Myxococcus xanthus: one gene and its partner. The protein of the gene in region 1 interacts with the protein of each later gene in a pairwise test. Links are inferred from orthologs where the notes say so. Each region holds a gene or a part of one and is shown on either strand. Other genes may lie near its edges. The genes, in order: def and rplD.

Region 1 (10,618 bases):
CTTAGCAGGGTTTTATTTTTGAAAAGGAGGATGCATGGACTCTTCGCAGTGGGTGGTGTGGGTACTGGTCGCTGGGGTCGCACTCGTTCTGTGGAACGTCCTTTGGGTCGTGGCCGTGCGACGATGGTACCGACCCAGGGCGGAGTTGCCCCAGGTCCTCCGCGCCCGCTGCGAGGACGGATGGGAGCTGGTGATTCACGCGCGACGCGCGGCCGTGCGCCGGTTCGAGGAACCCGTGCTGCTGTGCCACGGGCTCGCGGCGAACCGGTTCACCTTCGACTTCGAGCCCCCCTACTCCGTCGCGCACTACCTGACCGAAGCGGGTTTCGACTGCTTCAGCGTCGAGTGGCGCGGCACCGGGCACTCACGCCGGCCGCCTCGAGGCCGGAGGTACACGGACTTCACCATCGACGACCACATCCTCCAGGATGGACCCGCGCTGTTGGAGCTGGCGTTGAAGGAGACGGGTGCGAAACGCGCCTTCTGGCTCGGCCATTCCCTGGGCGGGCTGGTGGGCTACGGCGTCGCGCAAGGCCCGCACGGGGAGAAGCTTGCGGGGTTGCTCGCGCTGGGCGCTCCCGTGCACTTCAAGTCGGAGCCCTTCCTGCGCACGCTCATCTCCATGGGCGTCCGTGCCGCCTGGCCCGCACGCTTCCGGCAGGAGTGGATGAGCGCCAGCCTCGCGCCCTTCCTGGGCTACGTCACCCTGCCCCTGTCGGACCTGCTGGTGAACCCCGAGCACATCCCTCCGCGCATCCAGCGGCAGGTCTACGCGAACATGATGTCGTCGATGAGCCGCAAGGTGCTGCTTCAGTTCCAGGACTGGATTGAGCACGACATGTTCCGCTCCTTCGACCGCACGAAGGACTGGCGCGCCGGTATCGCACAGCTCCAGCTTCCGCTGCTCGTCATGGGCGGCAGTTCGGACCGACTGGCCACGCCGACCAACGTGGAGTCGCAGTTCGCGCTCGCCACCGCGCCCGACCGCACGCTCCACATCTTCGGCACGGACCACGGCGACAAGATGAACTACGGGCACGGGGACCTCATCTTCGGCACCGGCGCGCCGACCGAAGTCTACCCCGTCATCCGCGAGTGGCTGGAGCGACATGCCTCCGCCCTGCCCGCCGCCATCACCGACCCCGCTCCCGACCCAGTGGAAGAGGAGCCTCGCGAGCCGGAGCGCTCCGTCCCCTGAGCATCCAGCGGGATGGAGCAACCGTTGCTGTCGTGCCGGTTCACTTCGGACTGGCGTGGACACAGCGCGCCGACAGGCCCCGCGTGTCCTCGGAGCGGAACGCCTTCAGGTGCACCTGAGTGGCACCCTCGCACTCCGCATGGACGAACCCCGTCTCCAGGCCACTCGCGGAGAGGGATTCCACACGCAGCTCACCGTTTCCCAGAGCGCCCAGCGCCGTCGCCGCCCCTTGAATGTCCACGTTGGCGGCGTTCATGCGCGCCAGGGTGTCCGTCAGCAGGCCCACGTACCCGCAGGTCTCCAGCTTCGCGCCCCGCAGTGACACGCGGGCATTCTGCGCCGCGAGGACACACGCGCCCTGCGCATCGCGCACCACGACGCCCTCCACGTCCGCTTCGACCTGGCGAAGGTGCAGGCCATCCCCGGTGACACCGTCCGCTGTGTGCACCCGGCGGATGTCCACGTCACGGAGCCGCAGCTTCCCACGCAGCGCCATCACCCCGTACTCGGCGGCGCCGTCCACCCGAACGCCCTGGACGTCCAGGTCCCCTCCCGAGAACTGAAGCCCGCCATAGGCGCCGCTGTCCCGCACCACGATGTCCCGGAGCCGGACGCGTGACATCAGCAGTCCCATTCCGGCCCGAATGGCCCGCACCGACGTGAAGCGGTGCACGTCGAGCCTGCGTGCTTGCATGGAGGACACGCCGTACTCGTGCCCCGTCACGGAGACGTCATCCAGGATGAGGGTGCCGTCCATCACCGAGAAAGCCGCCGCCTGCCCACCTTCCGCGGTGGAGCGCCGCACCTCAGCGTACGCACCGTCCACGCCGACCGCTGTCGCGGCACCAGTGAACTGGAGGTCCTCCAACGTGGCCCGCACGTCCGCGCCGCGCAGCCGCACGGCTCGACGATAGGGGCCGGTGAAGGTGCTCGCTCGGATGTGGGCCTCCACGATGGCTCCGGCATGTTTCGGGCCTTCCTGCTGCCCTCCAGCGCCCGTGGCGGCCTCGCTGTCGTGAGGCGCCTGCATGGATCCGTCCGTGTTCGACAGCACCTCGGGCTTGGACGAGGCGTCGTGTGGGGACGATTGCTCGCCGCTATCCGGAGACGCGGCCCGTCCGCTTTCGAGCAGCACCCCCACCGTGGCTGCTGGCGCCGCCTCGAACCGGCTGTCCTCCACGTCCAGCCGCCCGGCCTCCACTCGCACCGCTCCCGTCACCTGCCCGCTGAAGCCCACTCGCGCCAGCCGGACATGGCCGCCGTCCGTGAGCTCCAACCCCCAGAGCCCACCTCGGACGACAAAATCCGACAGATCCGCACCCTCACTCACCTGAATGACCGTGCGGGCAGCGCCCTCCGCTTGCAGCACCACCCCCGGCCCCTGCCCCTCCACCCGAACTCCGGGTGGGATCAGGAACGGCCCTGTGTAGCGCCCAGGGGCTACCCGCACGGTCAGGGCTCCGGGCCGCGCCAGTGCCTCGCCGAGCTGGCGCAGCGGGCGCTCACGCGAGCCGTCGCCAGGCTCCGCGCCAGCCGCGTCCACCCAGAGGGTGCCGGGGGCCGTGGACGACGCGGTTGGTTGCGCCTCGCGATGCGAAGGGATCCGACAGGCGCTGGCGAGCAGCAGGATCAAGGGCAGGAAGGTTCGAAAACGCACGCAAGCAAGCATCCTAGCGCCTTCCCGCCGGGGCTCACGCGAACGCGATCAGACCCCCTTCGCAAGTGATCAATATTCCAAAGACTTTCTTCAAAACACGATCACACACAGCTTTTTTCCAATTCACCGCGAGTGGGTCGCGCTGATGTATCGGAATCGACTCTCCACGCTCTTCCTACGCCCGGTGTTTCAGAGGGCCAACTTTTCGTCTGGAGGCCGATTTTCCGGCTCCAAACCGCGGCCGGCATTGACAGGGAAAAGAGCGATTTGTTACCACCGGCCGGGTTAAAGCACTTCAAGGCCAGACAACGGACGGAGGGGCGTAATGACCAAGGCAGAACTCGTCGAGGTGGTGGCGGCGCAGACACGTCTCACCAAGAAGTCGGCGGCGCAGATCCTCGACATCGTCTTCACCAATATCGGTAAGGCGGTGAAGAAGGACGCCCGCTTCAGCTACCCCGGCTTTGGAACCTGGTCGGTTCGGTCGCGCAAGGCTCGCAAGATTCGCAACCCCCAGACCAACGAGATGATGAAGCTCAAGGCGTCGAAGACGATCGGCTTCCGGCCCGCCAAGGAGTTGAAGAACTCCCTCTAGGCCACCGCTGAGGGATTTCGCGCAGGGGCGCTCACCCGAAAGGGGGCGCCCCTGTTGCATTGCGGGCTAGCGGCTTACGGGCCCACGGGCTACCGACGGCACGGGCTCCGGAGGCGGCTCCGCGTCACCCAGCGCCTCCAGCGGGTCCATGGGCTGGCCGTCACGCCACAGCTCGAAGTGGAGGTGGACGCCGGTGGCCAGCCCTGTCTCCCCGGCCAGCCCCACGGCGTTGCCTCGCTCCAGCACCTCGCCAGGGTCCACCAGCACGCGGGACAAGTGGCTGTAGCGCGTCACCCAGCGACCCTCATGCTGGACCTCCACCTGGAGGCCATGGTCGCCATTGTGGCCCGCACGCAGCACCACGCCCTTGTCCGCCGTGTAGATGGGCTGGCCTTGCGTCGCGGCCAGGTCGACGCCCAGGTGGCGCCGGTGCACGCCTGTCACGGGGTGCCAGCGGTAGCCGAAGAGGCTGGTGACGGACACCGGCGCCACCGGCCAGGAGAAGCGCGGAAGCGCATCCTCGGCCGGCTCGGGCGGCTGCTCCAGGCGGCGCAGCTCGGCGGTGCGCAGCGCCAGTCGGCCCACGCGCAACACCACCGCCTCGGCCAGCGGGGCCGGCATGTCGCCATAGGTGAAGCCGTCCCGCTCCAGCTCGGCTTCCAGGACGCTCTGGGCCTGCAGCAAATCACCCGAGCCGACGCGCGGCGCCGAGGGACGCGACAGGAAGCCGTCCAATGCGAAGGTCACCTGCTCCCAGTTCTCCACCTGGGCGGCGGGCATCGTCCCGCCTCGCGCCACCTGCTGACGAAGGCCCTGTGCTCGCGACGCGAAGGCGGCGAGCACGGCATGCAGCTCCGGAGCAGTCTCAGGCGCGGGCGGTCGCACTCGGAGGGGCGCTGGCGCTGCATCTGGCGCGCGCGACCGTGAAGCCGAGGTGGCGTAGAGTTCCTCGAAACTCATCTTCGGCTCCGCGCCACGGGTAGCGCAGGCACAAGCTGTAGCGAAGGCGAGGAGGCTGAGGCGGCGCACGGCGGCGCGAGCCTACCATGGCCCGCCCGGAGCGCTCCTTCCCCACCCCGTGTGCGCGCCCAGGGATGTCCACGGGCGCGCGTTTCACCCCAAGGCCGTGCTCAGCCCACGGCGCGGCGGATGCGCTGCAGGGCTTCGTCGATGTCGGCAGCGGACACATCCAGGTGGGTGACGAGGCGCAGCGTCCGCGGAGCGCCCGCGGGGTTCGTCAAGACCCCGTGCTGCTCCAGTTGCGCCACCATCTCCAGAGCGGACCGGGAGAACTCCGCGAAGACCATGTTGGTCTCCACCCGCGAAGTGTCCACCTTCACGCCAGGCAGCTCCGCCAGCCCTGCGGCCAGCCTGCGGGCGTTCGCATGGTCGTCCGCCAGCCGCTCCACATGGTGCTCCAGTGCATGCAGCGCGGCCGCCGCCAGGATGCCTGCCTGCCGCATGCCACCGCCCAGCCGCTTGCGCAGCCGGCGCGCCTCGCGAATGACGTCCGCGCGCCCCGCCAGGGCCGAGCCCACCGGAGCGCCCAGGCCCTTCGAGAAACACACGGACGTCGTGTCCGTCAGCGCGGCCCAGGCGGACACCGGCACGCCCAGGGCGACACCGGCGTTGAAGAGCCTGGCGCCATCCAGGTGGACGGCCAGCCCCGCCTTGCGCGCCGCTTCCACGACGGCTCGGAAGCGCTCCACCGGCCATACCGAACCACCCCCCCGGTTGTGCGTGTTCTCCAGCGACAGCAGGCGCGTGCGCGGGTTGTGGATGTTGTCCTCGCGCACGGCCGCGCTCACGTCCTCCGGCGACAGCAGACCGCGCTGTCCTGGCAGCGGCTGCGGCTGCACGCCCCACAAGGCGGGCACCGCGCCTCCTTCGTAGTGGAGGATGTGGCTGCCTGCTTCGGTGAGCACCTCGTCGCCCGCCCGGCAATGCGCGCCGATGGCCAGCTGGTTGGCCTGCGTACCCGAGGGCACGAAGACGGCGGCCTCCAAGCCGAGCCGCTCGGCCACCAGTGCCTCCAGACGGAGCACGGTGGGGTCTTCGCCATAGACGTCATCCCCCACTTCCGCTTCGGCGATGGCGCGCCGCATGGCGGCCGTGGGCTGGGTGACGGTGTCGGAACGGAAGTCGATGCGCTTCATGAATCTCCCCGAATGGGTGCGTCCAACCGGTGCTTGGGCTCGCAGCCGGTGTGACATACAACGGCGCCGTGCCTGGACGTGAGACGGTCGCGGAGAAGCGAAAGCGCGCGTTGCTGGTGATGGACCGCCTGGCCGCGGACATGCCGGATGCCCGCATCGAGCTGGACTACCGGACGCCCCTGGAATTGCTGGTGGCCGTCATCCTCTCCGCGCAGTGCACGGACAAGCGCGTCAACATGGTGACGCCTGCCCTCTTCCAGCGCTTCTCCGACGCCCAGGCCTATGCGGAAGCAGAACCGTCGGACGTGGAGCCCTTCATCCGCACCTGCGGCCTGTACCGCGCCAAGGCGAAGAACATCGTCGCGGCCGCCCGGTCGCTGGTGCAGGAGCACGCCGGGCAGATTCCCTTGCAGCGGGACGCGCTGGAGAAGCTGCCAGGCGTGGGCCGCAAGACAGCGGGCGTGGTGTGCATCCACCTGGGAGGCGACGCGGCCTTCCCCGTGGATACGCACGTGAAGCGGCTCGCCTTCCGGCTCGGGTTCACCACGAAGGCGGACCCGGACAAGGTGGAAGCCGACATGCAGGTCGTGCTGCCGTCGGAGCGGTGGACCCTGGGCCACCAGCTCCTGGTGTGGCACGGGCGGCGGACCTGCTTTGCCCGCTCGCCCGCGTGTGAGCGCTGCGTCGTCGCGGACCTGTGCCCGAAGAAGGGCGTGAAGGTCCAGAAGGACGCGGGCGCTACGGAGACGCCGGCGCGCTCGCCTCGCGCTCGCGCGAAGTCTTGAGGCGCTTCATCCGCTTGCGGATGAACTCGCGCTTCAGGGACGAGATGTGGTCCACGAAGACGGTGCCGTCGAGGTGGTCCGTCTCGTGCTGCACCGCGATGGACAGCAGCCCGTCACAGCGCAGCGTCTGCTCCTGGCCGTCCGGGTCCAGGAACTTCACGGTGACCACGGCGGCCCGGTCGACATCCGCGGCCTCGCCGGGGATGGACAGGCAGCCTTCGTTGTAGGTCGTGTCGCCTTCCATGGCGATGATCTCCGGATTGATCATCGCAATGGGCTTCAGCTCCGGCTGGCTGTGCGTGGTGTCCAGCACGATGACGCGCTGGAGCACGCCGATTTGCGGGGCGGCCAGGCCCACGCCTTCAGCGGAGTACATCGTTTCGAACATGTCCTTCACCAGCGTGCGGGTGGAGTCATCCACCTTCGCCACCGGCTTGGCCTTCTGCTTCAGGACAGGGTCGGGCCAGATGAGGATCTCGCGGACCATGGACGCCGTCTTAATCTCCCCGGAGCGGACGGGCAACCGCTCCGGGTGGGCCTCCCTGCACTCCCGGGAGGCCGTCCGTCCGACGGGCGTCAGTCGAGCAGGCTTCGGGCGTACTCCGCGCGCAGCCGGTCGTCTCCCAGGGCCTGAGCGGCCTCGGCGAGCACGGTGCGAATCTGCTGCGCGCGGTGCTGGAGCGCCGGGTCGGGGTGCCCCGCGAAGCGCAGCGGGTGGAACTCGGCGGCCAGCAGCTCGTAGGCGCGTTTGACCTCCTCGCCCCCCGCCGAGCGGGCCAGCCCCAGCACCGTGAAGTAGTCCGCGTCCTGGATCTCCTCGAACTTGGATTCCAGGCGCCGGACGTCCAGCTCCGGCGGCAGGTCCCCGGCGTCTTCGTCCGTGGCGGGCGCCAGCGAGACGAGCCCCAGCGTCCGCGCCACCGCGAGCGACTTCAAGGCCGAGTCCTGCGGCAGCCCCGCCCCCAGGAGCAGCGCCTCCAGCGTGTGCTCTCCATCCACCTGGGACAGGAGCTGGAGGTCCCGCGAAGGCAGGCCGAAGTCATCCGGGGCCAGGTGGATGTCGCCGCGAGTGACGCGCGCGCGCAGGCTTCCGGCGGCCTCCAGCAGGGATTCGGAGGTGAGGGTGTTGCGCAGTGCCTCGGCCAACAGGTGCAGCGGCGGACGCGTGGCGGCGGCGAGCGCCACCTCGTGCGGCGCTGGCTCCGGCACCAGGCGGTAGAGCGTCGAGGGCTCCGCCAGCGCGTCCAGGAAGACCTGCTCGGTGTAGCGCTGGACCAGGGGCACGGCTTCGGATTCCCGCAGGTAGCCCCGGCCCCGCAGCGCGTCCAGCAGCGCGGCCGTGGTGGCGCTGCGCACCAGCCGCAGCTCCCCTTCCTGTCGCGCGTCGATGAGTCCGTCCGCGCGGGCCCGGTCGACCAACGACTCCCCCTGCGCGGAGGAGACGGCTCCCACGAGCGCTCCATCCCGCAGCCAGAGGACGCGCAGGGCGTTCATCACCTTCAGCTCCAGCCGCATCTCCATGCGGGCCTCGCAGAGCCGGAGCACCAGCTTCGTCAGGCCATCCTGGGTGACGCTGCCACTGCGGGCCACGGCCAGCTCGGGTCTGCCGGGAGGTGCTTCCAGGGGAAGCATGGATGCTCGGGCCTGTGCGGCGGCCTCCTCCGCGTCTCGGAGCGCGCGCTCCTCCAGTTCCAGGCGCTCGCGCTCGGAGCGGGCCCGCTGTTCGGCGGACTCGGTGCGCAGTGTCTCCAAGGCTTGCTCGAGGGACTCGCGTGCTTCGCGCTCCTTCGCCAGGTTCTCTCGGGACTGCTGGTGCTCGAGGCGGAGCGCGGCGAGTTCCTCGGAGATTCTGGCGTTCTCCGCGAGGAGCCGGGACTCGGATTGGTTGCGGGCACGGGACTCTTCTTCGAGCCTGGATTCCAGCGTCGTGCGCTGCTTTGCCTCCGCGTCCAGGCGGACTTCGAGGGCCGTTCGGTGGCGGCCTTCGGCCTTCGCACGGGCGGTCGCTTCGGCTTCGGCCTGGGCGGACTGCTGGACGCGGGCTTCGGCCTCGGCACGGCGCTTCGCCTCGGCATCGGCGCGGGCTTCCGCTTCGGCACGGGCCTGGGACTCGGCTTCGGCCTGGGTGACGCGGTGTTCTTCTTCCGTTCGGGCGCGTGCCTTCTCGGCGGCGAGGGACTCTCCTTCTCGCCTGGCCTGTGCTTCCGCTTCGGCGCGCTGCTGGGCCTCCTGCTCGGCGCGAGCTTCCGCTTCGGCACGGGCCTGCGCTTCGCGTTCGGCGCGGGCTTCGGCTTCGGCACGGGCCTGCGCTTCACGTTCGGCACGGGCTTCGGCTTCCGCGCGCCGCTCCGCCTCCGCGGTGGCCTGGGCTTCAGCCTCCGCGCGTGCCTGGGTCTCCGCCTTCGCTAGCACCTCGGCTTCGGCGCGCAACGTGGCTTCGTGCTCGGCACGTGCCTCGGCTTCTGCTCGAGCCTCGGCCTCACGGGAAGCACGCGTGTCCGCATCGGTTCGCGAGGACGCCTCGCTTTCCGCACGGACCTCGATTGCCGCACGCAGCTTCGCCTCGCGCTCGGCGCGGGCCTCGATTTCGGACCGTGCGGCCACCTCGGCTTCTGCTCGGGTCTCGGCTGCGGCTCGGGCCTCGGCCTCGATTTCCGCGCGGGCTTCGGCTTCGCGTCGCGCGACGGCCTCAATTTCGGTTTGGGCCTCCGCGGCTTGTCTTGCGACCGCCGCTGCCTCGGCGCGGGCCTCCGCGGCTTGCAATGCGGCTACTGTGCTCTCAACTCGGGCTTCGGCCGCTTGCTGCGCAGCGACAGCACTCTCGGTTCGGGCCTCCGCTTCATGCAACGCGGCCGATGCGCTCTCGGCTCGGGCCTCGGCGTCCTTCAGTGCGGCTGCCGCAGTCTCGGCTCGGGCCTCGGCGTCTTTCAGCGCAGCTGTCGCTCGCTCAGCGCGGGCTTCGGCCTCAAGTCGTGCAGCGGCTTCTTGCTCCGCACGGGCTTCGGCCTCCGTCCGGGCCGCAGCCTCGCTGTTAGCCTGGGCCTCCGCGTTTGCACGTCGCTCCGCTTCTTGCTGAGCCCGGGCTTCCGCCTTCTTCGCGCGAGCCTCCTCGTTCGCACGGGCCTCCGCTTCCTGTCCGGTGCGCGCATCAGACTCGGAGGTGACGCGGGCTTCCACTTCCTCACGTGCGCGTGCCTCGGCGTCGGCTCGGGCATCCGCCGCCTGGCGAGCCAGCGCCTCGGCTTCAGCACGCGCCTCAGCTTCCACTCGCGCCGTTGCCTCAATCTCGGCTCGCGCCTCTGCCTCCGCACGCGCCGTGGCAATGGACTCCAGACGCGCCTCAGCATCCACACGGGCCGCGGACTCAATCTCTGCCCGCGCATCCGCCTCAGCCAGGGCCGTCGCGACCGATTCAACCCGGGCGTCGGCCTCGGCGCGCGCCGTGGCCTCAATCTCCGACCGCGCCGAGGCTTCGGCACGCGCTGCCTCCGCGGACGCAAGCCGTGCTTCGGCATCCACGCGGGCCGTGGATTCAATCTCCGCTCGGGCCTCCGCTTCGGCTAGCGCAGTGGCCACGGACTCCACACGGGCGTCCGCACCGACTTCCGCCTGCACACGCGCCTCGGCGTCCGCCAGGGCCCGAGCAACCAGTTCCGATTGGGCTTCCGCTTCCGCCAACGCACGCGCAGCCAGCTCCGCGCGCGCCTCGGCCTCCGCCTGTGCACGCGCCGCCAGCTCCGCACGCGTCTCTGCTTCCTCAAGGGCTCGCGACAGGCTCCGCGCACGCGTATCCGCTTCGAGCCGGGCCTGTGCTTCCACATCAGCACGGGCCTCCGCGGCCTCGCGGGCACGGGCTTCCGCGTCGATACGCGCTTCCGACACCGAGGTCAGGTCCTCGGCGGACTCGACCCGGCTCTCCGCGGCCTGACGGGCCTTGGACTCCGACTCGGCGCGGGCCTCCGAAACGACACGCCCCGCGGCCTCTGACTCCAGGCGCGCTTCGAGCGCCTGCAACGCCTGCGTGCTCGCCGCTGCGCGAAGCTCCGCTGCCTCACGGGCCTGCGTCTCGGCCTCCGCGCGGGCCTCCGCGTCGATGGCCCGCAGCTCCGCCTCCGCGCAGGCATCCTCGAACTGGCGGACCTGGGCCTCGACCTCGGCGGTGAGCGTCTCCGCTTCCTCACGGAGCCGGACTTGCGCTTCCAGCTCCTCGCGCAGCGCCGACAGGTC
Region 2 (10,443 bases), 2.2 Mb from region 1 along the record:
GCGCTGCGCAGCAGCTTCAGGCCAGCGACAGTGGCCTTCAGCACGTTGTGCGGGTTCCGCGAGCCCTGGCTCTTGGTCAGGATGTTCCGGATGCCCGCCGCCTCCAGCACCGCGCGAACCGCGCCGCCGGCGATGACGCCCGTACCCTGGCTGGCCGGCTTCAACAGCACCCAGCCAGCGCCGAAGTGCCCGAGCACCTCATGCGGAATGGTGTGACCCACGAGCGGAACGCGGAACAGGTTCTTCTTCGCGTTCTCGCCACCCTTGCGGATGGCCTCGGGGACTTCGTTGGCCTTACCCAGGCCGACGCCCACGTGTCCGGCGCCGTCCCCCACCACCACCAGGGCGGCGAACGAGAAACGGCGGCCGCCCTTCACGACCTTGGCCACGCGGTTGATATTCACCACGCGGTCGGTGAGGTCCAGATCGTTCGGATTGATCGGAGTTGCCACTTGGGGGATTCCTTTCGAATTCTTAGAACTTCAGCCCGGCCTCGCGCGCGGCGTCGGCCACGGCGGCGATGCGCCCGTGATAAGGGAAGCCGTTGCGGTCGAACACCACCGCTTCGACGTTGGCGGCCTTGCACTTCTGCGCAATCAGGGAACCAACACGCTTCGCATCCGCCTTCTTGTCGCCCTCGTCCTGACCCTTCAGGTCCTTGGACAGCGACGAAGCAAACGCAAGCGTCTTGCCCGTGGTGTCATCCACCACCTGCGCATAGATGTGCTTGAGGCTCTTGTAGACGGTGAGCCGCGGCCGCTCTGTCGTACCCGACAGCTTCTTGCGGATGCGGTTCTTCCTCTTGAGACGGGCTTCGATCTTCGTAGGCATGGCTGCTTCCTTTTCCGTCCGGAGGCGATGCGGCCTTCCGCCGCCGGATGATGCCACCAGGTCCTGAGGACCCGGTGGAGTTTGGAACACTTAGGAAAGACAGGACGACTAGGTCGTACCGGTCTTGCCCTCCTTGCGGCGGATGCGCTCCTCGGAGTACTTGATGCCCTTGCCCTTGTAGGGCTCGGGCGGACGCAGCGAGCGGATGTTCACCGCCGTCGCGCCCAGCGCTTCCTTGTCCGAAGAACGGAGCGTCAGGCCCACGGTAGGCAAGCTGTCCTCGTTGCGCGGCGCCTTGTCGACTTCGGCGGTCACGCCCTCGGGCAGGTTGAAGACCACCGGGTGCGAGTAACCCAGCGCGAAGTGAATGGCCTTGCCCTTCACCTCGGCGCGGAAACCAACGCCGCGGATGTCCAGCTTCTTCTCGAAGCCCGTGGTCACACCCTTCGCCGCGTTCGCGAGGATGGTCCGGGTCAGGCCGTGCAGGCTGCGCGCCTCACGCGAGTCATCCTCGCGCTGCACGGTCATCTGGCCGTCCTTGATCTCGACCTTGACCTTGCCAGGCAGCTTCACCGACAGCTTGCCCTTGGGGCCCTCGAAGTTCACCTGCTCGCCGGCGATGACGGCCTTCGTCTTGTCGCCGAGCTTGATCGCCAGTTTTCCAATCCGACTCATGGTTGCCTCGGTCCTGTGTGCCTGGGGCGCGCTCCCTCACGGGGCGCCGCACCCGGGCGGCTGGCTAGTAGACGGTGCAGAGCAGCTCGCCGCCGACCTTCTGCTTGCGGGCCTCGGAATCCACCATGATGCCGCGCGAGGTGGACAGGATGGAGATACCCAGGCCACCCAGCACCTGCGGAATCTCACGCACGGCGGCGTAGCGGCGCAGACCCGGCTTCGACACGCGGCGGATACCGGTGATGGCAGGCGCACGGTCCGGACCGTACTTCAGCTGCACGGAGATCTCCGGGAACACCGTGCGCTTGTTCTGCACGGTCTGCTCGTGGACCACGAACTCACCGATGTAGCCCTCATCCTTGAGGACCTTGATGATCTCGAGCTTGAGCTTCGAGTGGGGGATGACGACCTTGTCGTGACGCGCGCGCGAAGCGTTGCGCAGGCGGGTCAGCATGTCGCCGACGGGATCATTGACCGGCATGGAGTACCTTCCAAAGCGAGGCCTCGTACCGAGCGCCTCGCGTTCGCAGCCACCGCGCCTGCCGGGCCCATCCCGGGGGTTCGCGCTGACCGCCACTACGAACTTCCTACTTCGATGTGCCTGGCCGGCCGCTGAGGCCCGCCAGGCACCCTGCCCTTCCGGCTACCAGGACGACTTGGTAACGCCGGTGATCTCGCCGCGGAGGGCGCGATTACGGAGGCAGATACGGCACATCTTGAACTTGCGCAGGAACGCGCGCGGCCGGCCACACAGCGGGCAGCGGTTGTACTGGCGCACCGAGAACTTCGGCTTGCGCTTTGCCTGGGCGATCTTGGAGAGCTTGGCCATGTTTCGTCGGGTCCTTGGCTCGAGGGCTTACTGACGGAACGGCATGCCGAAGTGACGCATCAGCGCCAGCCCCTGCTCGTCGTTGGCCGCAGTGGTGACGAAGCTGATGTTGAGCCCCTTCACCTTCTCGATCTGGTCGTAGTTGATCTCAGGGAAGATGATCTGCTCGCGCACGCCGAGCGTGTAGTTGCCCTTCCCGTCGAACGCCTTGGGGGACACGCCCTTGAAGTCACGCACGCGCGGCAGCGCCACGGTGATGAGGCGGTCCATGAACTCGTACATACGGTCGCCGCGCAGCGTGACGGCGGCACCAATGGCCTGCCCCTGGCGCAGCTTGAAGTTCGCGATGGACTTGCGGGCGCGCGTGACAATCGGCTTCTGGCCGGTGATCGCCGCGAGCTGGTCCACCGCCGACTCCAGGATCTTGTTGTTGGCGAGCGCCTCGCCCAGACCCATGTTGACGACGATCTTCTCCAGCCGGGGAACCTGCATCGGGTTCTTCAGGCTCAGCTCCTTCAGGAGGGACGGAACACCTTCCTTGAAGAAACGCACCTTCAGACGGGCAGGCTTGGACTCCAGGCCTTCCTCGATATTGGCGGCGAAGCCAACCTTCTTGGCCTCTTCCTTCTTGCCCCGCTTCGCCTTCTTTTCCTTCTGCTCGGCCTTCTTCTCGTCAGCCATCGTCCTGTCCTCTGCTTCGGGGCGCCGTCGTGGACCCAGCACGCCCGATCAGTCCTTCGTATGGAACCTGGAAACACCGCGAGGGCCCCTGTTGCTCCACGGGCCCTCCATGCCTGCACGCCCGCCCTTCGCCACCACTGGGGTGGGCAAAGGGCGCGCATACATGCACCAACGCGGACACCTAGTCAATCAGGGCGTCGCAGTTCTTGCAGAACCGCTTCTTCTTGCCCTCTTCACCTTCAGTACGGATGCCCACCCGAGTCGGCTTGTCGCACTTGACGCAAACCACCTGCACGTTCGCCAGCGCGATCGTGCCCGGCTTCTCGACGATGCCGCCTTCCGGGCTCTGGGGCGTCTTCTTCATGTGACGCTTGACCAGGCGCAGGCCCTCGACCGTCACGCGCTCAGCCTCGCGATCGATCTTCAGTACCTTGCCGCGCTTGGTCGCCGGGTTCTTCTCGGAGGCCTCGGCCCCGGCCATGACCTGGACCGTGTCTCCTACCTTCAGCTTCTGCATGGCTTCCTCTCTCTGGCTGCTCGCCGTCCGGCCTGCTGTCCTCTCAGAGGACTTCGGGCGCCAGCGAGATGATCTTCATGAACTTGCGGGCGCGGAGCTCACGGGCCACCGGCCCGAAGATACGCGTACCAATGGGCTCCATGTCCTTGTTGATGAGGACCGCGGAGTTGCCGTCGAACTTGATGTAGCTGCCGTCCGGGCGACCCACCTCGCGCTTGGTGCGAACGATGACGGCCTTGGCCACGTCACCCTTCTTCACCTTCGAGTTGGGAAGCGCCTCGCGCACCGAGACGACAATCACGTCGCCGATGGACGCATACTTGCGCTTCGAGCCGCCGAGCACCTTGATGCAGAACACCTTCTTCGCGCCCGAGTTGTCCGCCACGTCGAGCACGCTCGTCATCTGAATCATCTGGGAATCTCCTGTCGCCGGTGACCATCCCGCGCCACCTCACGGCCGCGCGGAAGGGACATGCGTGCTAGACGTTCTTGCTCTTCTCCAGCACCTCGACCACGCGCCAACGCTTGTCCTTCGAAGCGGGCTTGGTCTCGGCGATCCGGACCCGATCACCCTCGTTGATGGTGATCTTCTTGGGGTAGTCGTGATCCTCCACGTGCGCCTTGTACTTCTCGCGCAGGCTCATGATCTTCCCGTACTTCGGGTGGGGAGCCCGGCGCTGGACGGTGACGACCACCGTCTTCTGCATCTTGTTGGAGGTGACAATCCCCACGCGCGTCTTGGGACGGCCACGGGTGGAAGTCTCGGGAGACTGCGTCTCGGTCGCTTCAGCCATCTTCTCTCTCACTGTCTCTCATGCACCCGGGCATTGGCGCCCGGATGGCCGCACGCGCTCCTCTATCAGCTGAGCGCGGTTGGAGTCGTGGGTGTTCAGCCCTTAAGCCTTCATCTTCTGGGTCAGCACGGTCAGAACCCGCGCCAGGTCCCGCCGGTGCTGGGTGCGCTCGGCCGGGTTGTCCAGCGAACCGGTCCGACGCTTCAGCTGGTCCTGGAACAGCGTCTCACGCAGCTCGGCCGCGCGCTGCTTCAGGTCGTCCGCCGACAGTTCCTTCAATTCCTTCGCAGTCGCCATTTCACTCTCCATGCGAGCGGAAGCCGTCCTGGGGACCAGCTCCCGCCGCTCGGTGCCTTAGAGGCTCAGGTCCGCCCGCTTCACGATCTTCGTGAGCACCGGCAGCTTCGCCTGCGCCAGCTTCAGCGCTCCGGTGGCCACTTCCGGCGTCATACCCTCCATCTCGTAGAGGATGCGGCCGGGCTTCACCACCGCGACGTAGTACTCCACGCCACCCTTACCGGTACCCATACGGGTCTCAGCGGGCTTCTTGGTGATGGGCTTGTCCGGGAAGATACGGATCCAGATCTTGCCGCCACGCTTCACGTGACGCGTCATCGCGATACGAGCCGCCTCGATCTGCCGAGAGGTGATCCACCCCGGCTGGAGGCTCATCAGGCCGTACTCACCGTAGGTCATGTCGCTACCCCGGTGGGCACTGCCAGGCATGCGGCCCTTGTGCATCTTGCGGTACTTCGTACGAGCAGGCTGAAGCATCGTCGCTGTCCTTCGCCGCCCTGCCCCGGGCGCCCCTTTTGGGAGCGCCCGGCGCGGGTGGGCTGATTACCGGTTGGAGGGCATGGGGGCCTGGCCACCCTTGCCCGGGAGGACCTCGCCCTTGCAGACCCAGACCTTGCAGCCGATCTTGCCGTAGGTCGTCTTCGCCTCGGCGAAACCGTAGTCAATGTCCGCGCGCAGGGTGTGCAGGGGCACGCGACCCTCGCGGTACCACTCGTAGCGCGCCATCTCCGCGCCACCGAGGCGGCCCGAGCAGGCCACGCGAATGCCCTTGGCGCCGAACTTCATCGCCGTCTGCAGGGCCTTCTTCATGGCGCGGCGGAACGCGATGCGGCGCTCGAGCTGCGTGGCGATGTTCTCCGCCACCAGCTGCGCGTCGGTCTCGGCCTTGCGGACCTCGACGATGTTGAGGAAGACCTCGTTCTTCGTGAACTGCTGGAGGTCCTTCTTCACCGTCTCGATGCCCGCGCCACGCTTGCCGATGACGATGCCCGGCCGCGCAGTGTGGACGTTGACCTTGACCTTGTTGGCCGCGCGCTCGATCTCCACCTTCGACACGCCCGCGTGGTTCAGCGACTTCTTCACGAACTCGCGGATGCGGATGTCCTCGTGGAGCCACTGCGCGTAGTTCTTGTGCTCGAACCACTTGGAGTCCCAGGTCTTGATGACACCAAGCCGGAACCCGATCGGATGAACTTTCTGTCCCAACGTGATTCTCCTTGAAGCGTCCGGGCAGGGCCCGACGGGTCCTACTTCTTCGCCTCGGCGAGCACCACGTGGACGTGGGCCGTCTTCTTCTTGATGGGGGTGGCCCGGCCCATGGCGCGCGGCATGAACCGGCGCTGGGTGGGACCCTGGTCCACGGAGATGGTCTTCACGTAGAGCGTGTCCACGTCGACCTGGCCCTTGGACTTGTCAGTCGCGTTGGCCACGGCGCTCTTGATGAGCTTCTCCACCGGCTTGGCCGCGGCGCGCTTGGTGAACTTCAGGATGTTGAGGGCCGCCTCAACAGGCTTGCCCCGGATGAGCTCCGCAACGGTAGAAATCTTGCGGGGGCTCATGCGCAGGAAACGCAGATGTGCAGTCGACTCCATGGTCTTCTCCTCAGGCTCTCAGGCAATGCGCCAGGCTACTTGCCCGGGGCCTTGGCGACCTTCTTCTCCGCCGAGTGACCGCCGAACGTACGCGTCGGGGCGAACTCGCCGAGCTTGTGGCCAACCATGTTCTCCGTGACGAACACCGGGATGAACTTCTTCCCGTTGTGCACCGCGAAGGTGTGACCCACGAACTCCGGAAGAATCGTGGAGCGGCGGGACCACGTCTTTACGACGGCCTTCTTGTTCGTCTTGATCATGTCCTCGATCTTCTTCACGAGGAAGTCATCGACGAACGGACCCTTCTTGATCGAACGAGCCATGGAATCCTCTTACTGGCTGCGCGCGCCCTGGCGGCGGCCGGACACGATGAACTTGTCAGTGCGCTTGTTGGTGCGCGTGGTGAGACCCTTGGTCTTCTTCCCCCAGGGGGACACAGGGTGCGGGTTACCCTGACCGGACTTGCCTTCACCACCGCCGTGCGGGTGGTCGACCGGGTTCATCGCCAGACCGCGGACGGTGGGACGGATGCCCAACCAGCGGCTCTTACCCGCCTTGCCGATACGGATGATTTCGTGCTCGATGTTGCCCACCTGGCCCACGGTGGCGCGGCACTCGATGAGGACCTTGCGGACGGTGCCGGAGGGCATACGCACCTGTGCGTAGCGGTCCTCCTTCGCCATCAGCTGTCCGGACGTGCCGGCGGAGCGGATGACCTGGGCGCCACGGCCCGGCTTCAGCTCCACGTTGTGGATGACCGTACCCACCGGGATGTTCTGCAGCGGCAGGCTGTTGCCCGGCCGGATGTCCGCGCCTTCGCCGGCGAACACCGTGTCACCCACGCTCAGACCGACCGGAGCGAGGATGTAGCGCTTGTCGCCGTCCGCGTAGTGCAGCAGCGCGATGTTGGCGGTGCGGTTGGGGTCGTACTCGACGGCCACGACCTTCGCGGGGACGCCATCCTTGTCCCGGCGCTTGAAGTCGATGACACGGTAGCGGCGCTTGTGGCCGCCACCCTGGTGCCGGCGGGTGATGTGCCCGTGGACGTTGCGACCACCGGAGCGCTTGAGCGGCTCGGTGAGGCTCTTCTCGGGCGAGTCCTTGGTGATGTCCGCGAAGTCGGACACCGTCATCAGACGGCGGGCGGAGCTAGTCGGCTTGTACTTCTTGATGCCCATGGTGTGTTCCTCAGGCTGGCTCGACGCCGTGGCGTCAGGCCGCCCCTCCCTCGAAGAGTTCGATCGAGTCGCCCTGCTTCAGCGTCACAACCGCCTTCTTGAAGTTGGGCCGCTTGCCGATGCTACGACCCACCCGCTTGATCTTGCCGCGGACGATGTTGGTGTTCACGCCCTCGACGGTGACCTTGAAGAGCGTCTCCACCGCGCGGGCCACGTCGTGCTTCGTCGCCTTGCGGTCGACGATGAACGAGTACTGGCGAAACTTCTCGCGGGCCTTGTCCAGCTTCTCGGTGATGAGCGGGCCCTTGATGACGTCGTTCAGATTCATGACAGCGCCCCCTCGAGGGTCTTCGCGGCCGCGGACGTGAGCACGAGGTGCGAGTGCCGGAGAACGGCCTCGAGGTTCAGGCCCTCGGGCGGCAGCACGTCGAACTTCGCCAGGTTGCGCACGCTGCGGTGCAGGTTGGTGTTGCCCTTGTCGTCAATCACCAGGGCGTTCTGGAGCTTCAGACGCTTGGTGAGGACCTCGAAGGCCTGCTTGCTCTTCGGAGCATCCAGGGAGAAACCGTCCAGGATGATGAGCGTCTTCTCCTGGGCCCGCAGGGACAGCGCGGACTTCAGGGCGCCGCGGCGCACCTTGCGGGGCGGGCGGTAGAAGTAGTCGCGCGCCTTGGGAGCCATCGCCTTACCGCCGCCCACCCAGTGGGAAGCGCGGATGGAGCCCTGACGAGCGCGGCCGGTGCCCTTCTGCTTCCAGGGCTTCTTGCCGCCGCCGCTGACCAGCGAGGTGTTCTTCACCCCGACCGTGCCGCGGCGCCGGTTGATCTGCTGCATCTTCGCCACCTCGTAAAACAGGTGGGCGTTCGGCTCGGTGCCGAAGACATCGTCGGAGAGCTCAATCTCCGACACCTTCTTCAAATCCAGGTCGACAACGTCAAACTTCGCCATGGCACTTTCCTCGCGGGGGTCGGAGTGTAACCACTCGAACGCCCACCCGCTTCCTAGGACTTGATCTCGACGTCAACGCCAGCCGACAGATCCAGCTTCATCAGCGCATCCAGCGTCTGCTGCGTGGGCTCGAGGATATCGAGCAGGCGCTTGTGCGTGCGGATCTCGAACTGCTCACGGCTCTTCTTGTCCACGTGCGGAGACCGCAGCACCGTGAACTTGTTGATGCGCGTGGGAAGGGGGATCGGACCGGCCACCTTCGCGCCCGTGCGCTTGGCCGTCTCGACGATCTCACCCGCGCTCTGGTCCAGGAGCTTCGAGTCGTACGCCTTCAGCCGGATGCGGATCTTCTGTGTCGCCATTCGCAAGAACCTCTTTGAACGGACTCTGCCTCTGCCGCGGGAGGGCGTTACGACCGACGTCCCCTGGATTTCACAGAGCCGTTTCTTCAGAACGAAGGGGCGCGGTGTCTACCATCCCGCCCCAGGGTGTGCAACTGGATTCCCAACGGCTCCTTGATAATTCCCAGGAATGGGAACTCAAGGAGCCACTGGGGGCCTGCGCTACTCGATGACTTCCGCCACAACGCCGGCGCCCACCGTGCGGCCGCCCTCGCGAACAGCGAAGCGCAGCTCCTTCTCCATGGCCACGGGGGTGATGAGGTCCACCTCAATGGCGATGTTGTCGCCCGGCATTACCATTTCGACGTTCTCCGGCAGCTTCACCGTGCCCGTCACGTCCGTGGTGCGGAAGTAGAACTGCGGCCGGTACCCCTTGAAGAACGGGGTGTGACGGCCGCCCTCTTCCTTCGACAGCACGTAGATCTGCGCCTTGAACTTGGTGTGCGGGGTGATGCTGCCCGGCTTGGCCAGCACCTGGCCGCGCTCCATGTCCTCGCGCTTCAGGCCGCGCACCAGCGCGCCGATGTTGTCGCCCGCCATGCCCATGTCCAGCAGCTTGCGGAACATCTCCACGCCCGTGACAACCGTCTTCTGCGTCGGCCGCAGACCGACGACTTCCACTTCCTCGCCGACCTTGATGATACCGCGCTCGACGCGGCCCGTGGCCACCGTGCCGCGGCCAGAGATGGAGAACACGTCCTCCACCGGCATCAGGAAGGGCTTGTCCGTCGCGCGCTGCGGCGTCGGGATATAGCTGTCCACCGCCTCCATCAGCTTCAGGATGGACGGCTCGCCGATGTCGCTGGTGTCACCCTCCAGTGCCTTGAGCGCCGAGCCCGGGACGATGGGGATGTCGTCGCCAGGAAACTCGTACTTCTTCAGCAGGTCGCGGACTTCCATCTCCACGAGCTCGCGCAGCTCGGGGTCGTCCAGCATGTCCACCTTGTTCAGGAAGACCACGATGTACGGAACGCCGACCTGGCGCGCCAGCAGGATGTGCTCACGCGTCTGCGGCATCGGGCCGTCCGCGGCCGACACCACCAGGATGGCGCCGTCCATCTGCGCCGCGCCCGTAATCATGTTCTTCACATAGTCGGCGTGGCCCGGGCAGTCGACGTGGGCGTAGTGCCGGCTCGCCGTCTGGTACTCGACGTGCGAGGTGGAAATCGTGATTCCGCGCTCACGCTCCTCCGGCGCCTTGTCAATCAAGTCGTACGCCAGAAACGTGGCGCCGCCCGTCTTCGCCAGCACCTTGGTGATGGCGGCCGTCAGCGACGTCTTGCCGTGGTCCACGTGTCCGATCGTGCCGATGTTCACGTGGGGCTTGTTACGCTCGAACTTTTCCTTGGCCATGGCCTCTCCTCACGGGGTTGCCGGTCCGAAGCCCGGCACGTCTCGACTCGCGGAAAACAACTGCGAAGGTGCTGCGTCCTGCTCCAAACCTGCCACAACGTCAACTGAAATCGCCCGTCCGGTCCGCGGCCGGGCCGAAGCCACTCAGCGGTTGAGCGCCGTCTTGGGCGCGGGCGCGTAGTGGCTGAACTGCATGGTGTACGTCGCCCTTCCCTGGCTGCGGCTGCGCAGGTCGGTCGAGTAGCCGAACATGGCCGCCAGGGGCACCTGCGCCTGGATGGCCTGCACACGGCCAGGCCGGGGGATCATCCCCAGCACCTTCCCGCGCCGTCCGTTCAGGTCGCCAA

What was found.
Region 2: the proteins of def (region 1) and rplD interact in binary tests that used the Escherichia coli proteins (3 or more experiments, as listed by UniProt). The link is inferred for Myxococcus xanthus from one-to-one orthologs.

Annotation. Positions count from the first base shown.
Region 1 is NZ_CP017174.1:1,693,135-1,703,752, reverse strand. The notes cover bases 5,112-8,060. They hold def (peptide deformylase), read right to left. Parts: upstream 6,879-8,060; coding sequence 6,345-6,878; downstream 5,112-6,344. Other genes in these bases: BHS09_RS07190 (response regulator receiver protein), read right to left, coding at 6,968-8,060; nth (endonuclease III), read left to right, coding at 5,675-6,391; ltaE (low-specificity L-threonine aldolase), read right to left, coding at 5,112-5,606. Outside these bases: BHS09_RS07225 (alpha/beta fold hydrolase), read left to right, coding at 35-1,198; BHS09_RS07220 (right-handed parallel beta-helix repeat-containing protein), read right to left, coding at 1,239-2,855; BHS09_RS07215 (HU family DNA-binding protein), read left to right, coding at 3,181-3,450; BHS09_RS07210 (M23 family metallopeptidase), read right to left, coding at 3,517-4,479; more of ltaE, read right to left, coding at 4,581-5,111; more of BHS09_RS07190, read right to left, coding at 8,061-10,618. UniProt on the Escherichia coli protein: Removes the formyl group from the N-terminal Met of newly synthesized proteins. Requires at least a dipeptide for an efficient rate of reaction. N-terminal L-methionine is a prerequisite for activity but the enzyme has broad specificity at other positions.
Region 2 is NZ_CP017174.1:3,882,075-3,892,517, reverse strand. Bases 6,531-9,304 are described here. They hold rplD (50S ribosomal protein L4), read right to left. Parts: upstream 8,343-9,304; coding sequence 7,719-8,342; downstream 6,531-7,718. Other genes in these bases: tuf (elongation factor Tu), read right to left, coding at 8,906-9,304; rpsJ (30S ribosomal protein S10), read right to left, coding at 8,396-8,704; BHS09_RS16490 (50S ribosomal protein L23), read right to left, coding at 7,429-7,722; rplB (50S ribosomal protein L2), read right to left, coding at 6,549-7,394; rpsS (30S ribosomal protein S19), read right to left, coding at 6,531-6,539. Outside these bases: rpsE (30S ribosomal protein S5), read right to left, coding at 1-452; rplR (50S ribosomal protein L18), read right to left, coding at 475-831; rplF (50S ribosomal protein L6), read right to left, coding at 940-1,506; rpsH (30S ribosomal protein S8), read right to left, coding at 1,571-1,987; BHS09_RS16545 (type Z 30S ribosomal protein S14), read right to left, coding at 2,150-2,335; rplE (50S ribosomal protein L5), read right to left, coding at 2,363-3,016; rplX (50S ribosomal protein L24), read right to left, coding at 3,198-3,533; rplN (50S ribosomal protein L14), read right to left, coding at 3,577-3,945; rpsQ (30S ribosomal protein S17), read right to left, coding at 4,013-4,339; rpmC (50S ribosomal protein L29), read right to left, coding at 4,430-4,636; rplP (50S ribosomal protein L16), read right to left, coding at 4,682-5,101; rpsC (30S ribosomal protein S3), read right to left, coding at 5,168-5,830; rplV (50S ribosomal protein L22), read right to left, coding at 5,872-6,216; more of rpsS, read right to left, coding at 6,252-6,530; more of tuf, read right to left, coding at 9,305-10,096; fusA (elongation factor G), read right to left, coding at 10,241-10,443.